2 regions of the Clostridium saccharobutylicum DSM 13864 genome follow, and region 2 is predicted to be linked to the other one. Evidence: riboswitches for the same ligand, from Rfam matches in the RefSeq annotation. Region 2 holds a riboswitch; the other holds the start of a gene.
The links. Region 2 has a riboswitch for cyclic di-GMP ahead of CLSA_RS17650 (methyl-accepting chemotaxis protein). Riboswitches for the same ligand answer to the same signal wherever they lie in the genome.
Positions count from the first base shown of each region.

Region 1: linked by a shared signal. The riboswitch ahead of CLSA_RS05595 (prepilin peptidase) and the one ahead of CLSA_RS17650 (methyl-accepting chemotaxis protein) in region 2 are both predicted to bind cyclic di-GMP.

Region 1 covers NC_022571.1:1,276,606-1,279,827, reverse strand. The annotation lists gene CLSA_RS05600 (GspE/PulE family protein) at 1-1,039, opposite strand, end outside; gene CLSA_RS05595 (prepilin peptidase) at 1,062-1,814, opposite strand; cyclic di-GMP riboswitch class II at 2,120-2,202, opposite strand; gene CLSA_RS05590 (type IV pilus twitching motility protein PilT) at 2,360-3,222, opposite strand, start outside.
Region 2 covers NC_022571.1:4,022,103-4,025,324, reverse strand. The annotation lists gene CLSA_RS17655 (response regulator transcription factor) at 1-987, shown strand, start outside; cyclic di-GMP riboswitch class II at 1,410-1,493, shown strand; gene CLSA_RS17650 (methyl-accepting chemotaxis protein) at 1,656-3,222, shown strand, end outside.

The DNA of each region.
Region 1 (3,222 bases), 2.4 Mb from region 2:
TTATTATGTTTACACTACTAGAATTCAACTCACTTAATATTGAATATAAACTTGTTGACTTTCCGCTTCCTGTAGGTCCGGTAACAAGTATTATTCCATGTGGGTTTGAAATTATTCTATTTAATTTCTTAATATTTTCTTTTCCCATTCCTAGTTGCTCTTTTTTTAATATGGATCCACCAGTATTTAAAATTCTTATAACTATCTTTTCTCCATTAACTACTGGAAGCACAGATACTCTAAGATCTACATCCATATTGTCTATAGTAACCATTGTTCTTCCGTCTTGTGGTATCCTCTTTTCAGCAATGTTAAGTCCTGCAAGTATTTTTATTCTTGTAACTATTGTCCCTAAACTTTCAATTCCAAGAGTATTTATAATTTTTAATTTACCATCAATTCTATATCTTATTCTAACTTCATTTTCAAATGGCTCTATATGAATATCTGACGCATTCATCTCTATGGAATTTTTAAACATAGACTCAACCATTTTTACAACTGGTGCACTATTTACTTCATTCATATCTGTTAAAGATACTTTGGAATTTTTACTAAATTTATTGCTTTCTTTCGAAAGTTGCATTACAGCATTATTAACCTGTTGACTACTATAATATATACCTATGAATTTACATATATCCTTCTTTTTAGCTATAAAAGATTCTATTTCAAATCCTGTAGATATTGCAACATCATCTATTGCAAATATATTTAAAGGATCTGATAATGCTACCTTAATTTTATTATTATCAAAGCCAAATGGGATTAATATATATTTATCACATAAATTTTCAGGTATTAAAGTTATTGCCTTTCTATCAAAATTTATTGTGTTTAGGTCAACTTTCTTTATCCCCGTTTGTTGTTCTATTGATTCAATTATGTCATCTTCTGTTACTATCTTACTATCTAATAATATTTCTCCAAGTTTTTTTCCAAGGGCCTTTTGAGACTTTAATGCTTCTTGCAATTGATATCCAGTAATTTTACCTGCATTGACTAAAATATTTCCTAGTCTTCTTTTTTCAGTTGCCACTTCCCCGTCTCACCTTCTCTTTCTAAACAAAGAAATTCCAATAAAAGTTTAATATTTCATTCTGCCAAATCATAGCTATTAAACTTCCAATTGCTATGCATGGACCAAATGCTATTTTTTCCTTAGCTTTCTTTAGTTTTAAACATAAAATAATTATTCCTATTGCTCCGCCTAATACAATTGATAAAAATAATCCAAGCATAATACCCTTCATACCTAAAAACAATCCACAAACAGTAGCTATTTCAATATCACCTTCCCCCATACCTTTTGTTAATACTACTATTAACCATATAATTACAAATCCTATTATTCCGCCTAAAATCAAATCAGTACTTTCATTTTTATAAAGAATCGTCTGAATTAATATAAATATTATTGCTATAATTCCCCCAAAAATCGTAGTGCTCGTAAATACAAATTGAGTATCATAATCTATAAATCCTATAACAATCAAAATCGATACTAAAATGCAATATTTTAAAGCAACTAATGTCAATCCAAATTGAAAGTATACGATTAAATATAGTACACAATTAAATAATTCTATAAGTGGATATCTCATAGAAATTTTTTCTTTGCAATATCTACATTTTCCTCTAAGAAAGATATAACTCATCACAGGTACTAAATCTAATGGACTTAAATTATGATTACATTTTGCACAATGTGATGGTGGAAATACAATGGATTCTTCCCTTGGTATTCTATAAATACACACATTCAAAAAGCTACCTATAACTAGTCCCAAAATTAAAATCAAGACATATTCCAAATTCCCACTCCCCTTATATTGGTTTATATTCATTTTATTTTCATTAATTACATATTTAAACATATTATTTATTAATTATATTCTTTTTTGTATATTTTTTCAAGAATTATTTCATTTAACTTCATAATATTTTAAATTAACATAGCTTTAACTATTTCTGCATAACAAAGTGACCACATTAAGCTCCCTTCGGAGTTATTTTCTTATCTATTTTTATACAGCATTAGCCCTAAAGCTACAACCTCAGGCTTTCAATGCTAGAAAATTCTATAATTTTCTGTACAATAAAAAAGCCGACCTTTATAAACTATAAAGGTCGGTTGCACTACTAACTCACCATATATAAAGCGCCCAATTACAATATATGGATCACAGTTTCCTTATAACTAAATTATCTTACATACATCTCATAATATTACTTTTAATAATATTATTCTTGCATATATTATGTTACCACTTATTTTTTTACCAGTCTAGCATTTTATTTATAATTAGCACAAATTATACTTTAAATGTTTAAATAATAACAAACTATTAATATTATATTAATTAATCTTGTTATTTCTTACCCATTTCTCATATTCATCACGAGATATTATATTATTATTAACTAATCTCTTTAAATCCATATCTATCGTTTGCATTCCAAACTTAGATCCCATTTGAATAAAACTATTTATTTGTTCATAATTACCTTCTCTAATCAAATTCTTTATACTTGGCGTACATACCATTATCTCCATTGCAGCTGTTCGTCCTGATCCTGATGCATTTGGAAGCAAGACTTGCGAAACAACACCTTTTAGCAAAGATGACAGCTGAATTTTAACTTCATTTTGATGACCAGATTCGAAAGAATTTATTATCCTATATATGCTATTAGCTGCTCCCATATTATGCAAAGTTGAAAATACCAAATGACCTGTTTGCGCTGCTCTCAACGCTATTTCTATTGTTTCAGGATCTCTCATTTCTCCTACCAATATAACATCTGGATCTTGCCTAAGTGCTGCTCGTAAACCCATAGCATAGCTTTTAGTATCCTGTCCAACTTCCCTTTGATTTACCATTGATTTATTATTTTCATAAATATATTCTATAGGTTCCTCTAAGGTAATAATATGTTTTTCCCGAGTGGAATTTATTTCATTCACCATAGCTGCAAGAGTTGTGCTTTTACCAGAACCTGTTGGCCCAGTAACAAGAACTAACCCATCATTTAATTCAGTAAAAGCTTTTAAAGCAGTAGCTTCTGTTAAATCTTTAAGTCTTGGTATAGATTCTTTAATAACTCTCAAACATATAGCAAAGCTGCCTTTGCATTTATAAACATTAACTCTGAAATTGGCAACTCCTGGTCTGTTATATTTAAAATCTATCTCTCCATCATCCAAAAATTTATTAAATT
Region 2 (3,222 bases):
TGGGGCGAAGTCTCAGGATTTGAAATTACAGATGAAGCTAGAAATGGATATGAGGCTATACAAAAGCTTCAAACTAATTCAGTTGACTTAATTATAACTGATATCCGTATGCCTATAGTAGACGGAGTAGAATTACTTGAGGAGGTAATGAAAAAAAAGCTGGCACTTTGTGTAGTCCTTTTTAGTGGCTATAGCGAATTTGAATATGCTAGAAAAGGATTGGTATTAGGTGCTTTTGATTATCTTATTAAACCAGTAAATGCAGATGATATTAACAAGTTACTTGAGAGAGCTAAATTATTCATCAGTGAAAAAAAGGAAGAGAAAAAACTAAAAGTATATAACCATTCATTAGATGTTACACAAATATTAGAATTGATTGAAAATGGCAGAACGGTAGAAAATTTGGCTTATTCTATTTTTGATAAACTAGTTTTGGGTGATTTTGATAAGATAAGAATGCATCATATAATTATAGAGTTTTTCGAAGAAGTATTGGAAGCGATAAATAATAATATGATTTGGTTTATAAAATTTGCTGATGCAAGTTACATTAAGAGTTTAAATCTGCATGATGTAGCTTCTTTAGAACAATTACGTGATATATACATTTCATGTATTAAAAATTTAGAAGCACAAATAATGTATTTATATTTAGGAAAAAGTTATGGTGTTTTAATAAATAAAGTAAGCATTTTTATTTTGAATAATGTAGAAAATGAAGTTACATTATCTACAATTGCAAGTTATATGGATATGAATAAGAATTATCTATGCGAAATTTTCAAGAAAAAGACGGGTATGTCACTTTTAGATTATATGACAAAAGTTAAAATGGAACGAGCTAAAAAGATGCTTAGAGAATCTGAAGATAGAAGTTATGAAATAGCAGATAAACTGGGTTACATGGATCCGGAGTATTTCAGCAGGCTATTTAAGAAGTATTCAGGTATGTCACCAACAGCGTATAGAAAATTAAAAAAATAAGGAAAAAGTGAAAGCGGTTATGAGATTAACTATAAATTTATAGATTAATTTATTCTTAAAATTGATTTTTTTCTTATAAATTAAATAAAAGCAATGTATATTTCAAGCAATACATTGCTTTTATTTTTTTAAAACTGAATTTTTTCTGGGTAAAATGTTGATTTTTTTCATTAAATTTTGAATTAAAGAAAGGTATAATAAATTTTGTCTTTTTATAATATATTGAGTAGCTGAAATTACTATACGGGAATTTTAACTAATGTCAAGAGGTTACCATTAACACAATTATATTAATAATGTTTGTAACGTTTCAATAAATAAAAAGAGCAAAAGTATTTAAAACTGCACAAGCTCTAATATATAACGGATTGCAGTCAATTTTGTTATGTGAAGTTTGAATGTTTTATAATATTGAAAAAATAATAAAAAGCGGAAACTGTGAAAAATTCTCTTTATCTGGGCACTTTGAGAATTTGGAGTTAGTAGTGCAACCGGCCAATAATTAGTTTATAAGCTAGCTATTGGTCTATATTTTTTTATAAAGAGAAGAGGAGAAGGGATTGGGAATATATGGGAAATTGTTATTTGCTGGTTTGAAAAAGGAATAAACGATATTTTTAATAAAAGTATAAATAACATAATTTATGGAAATTAGTGGAGGAAATATAATGAGAATTTTTAACAACTTAAAAATGTTATATAAGCTATTGATAGCTTTTATAATAATGGTAATATTTATTGGAAGTGTTGGTTTCGTAGGCATATCAAATATGAAAAAGATTAATTCAAATGTTTCAAACTTATATAATATGGATTTAATAGGCGTAAAGGATCTAAATATGATTAAAACAAATCTTATGACGGTTAGAGCAGATGTTTTGAATATTTTAGATCCTAAAAATAGCAGTAAAATTTCTAGTTATATTGATGATATTAACAAACTAGAAGAAGAAGATAAGAAGTTAGCTGAAGAGTATAAAACTACAATTACTACTACAATTGATGAGAAACAGTTTGCTCAGTTTGAAAAACTAATAGTTGATTACAGAACTTCTTATAATCAAATTATAGATAAAGTGAAAATTTCAGATTATGATGGGGCTAACTTTATTTTGCCTGAAGCTTCTAAAATTAGAGTGGATATGTTTGCTGTATTAAATAAAGAAATAGATTTAGCTACAAAAATGGCTGCTGATGATTATAATAGCAGCAATGCGATTTTTAAAAGTAGTACAATTATCTCTATTAGTATTATAGCAATAGCTATCATAGCAGCAATTATTTTGGGAACTGTTATATCTATTGTAATTTCAAAAAGATTAAAAGATATTTTAGAATTTTCGGAAGCTATGGGTGAGGGAAATCTTACAGCAACAATTAATATTGATTCAAAGGATGAAATAGGAAATGTTGCTAAAGCATTAAATAAATCTAAGGAAAATATTAAAATTTTAATAAGTGAAATAATGAATGGTGCTAGTGATATGAGTGCAACTAGTGAAGAATTGTCTGCAACTGTTGAAGAGGTTTCATCTAAAATGGAAGTAGTAAATCAATCAGTAGAACAAATATCTAAGGGAGTTCAAGATTTAAGTGCTACGACTGAGGAAGTAAGTGCATCAACGGAAGAAATAAGTGCTAGTACAAATGAACTTGCAAATAGAGCAAATGATTCGGAAGTATCTGTAAATGAGATAAAAGAGCGTGCTGTTGATATAAAAGTTAAAGCTTCAAAAAATATAGAAGAAGGTACAGTTATATATGACCAGAATCGCTCAAATATTTTAAAAGCAATTGAAAAAGTTAAAGTTGTAGAAGATGTTAAAATCATGGCAGATTCTATTGGTAGTATAGCACAGCAGACAAATTTATTAGCTTTAAATGCTGCAATAGAGGCAGCAAGAGCTGGTGAACAAGGAAGAGGATTTGCAGTAGTTGCAGATGAAGTAAGAAAGCTTTCTGAGCAAGCTTCACAAGCTGTTTTAGATATTCAAAGCATGGTTGGAGAGGTACAAGCAGCAGTTGGGCAGCTTTCACAAAGCGGACAAGATGTACTTAAGTTTATTGAGAATAATGTAAAACCAAGCTATGAATTTCTTCAGAGCACAGGCACTCAATATGAAAAAGATGCAGAATTTATGAATAACATTACAGAAGAGATTTCATCTTCGTCAAAACAAATGAATGGCGTTATTGAGCAAATAAGTGAGGCTATACAGAATGTATCTGCAACAG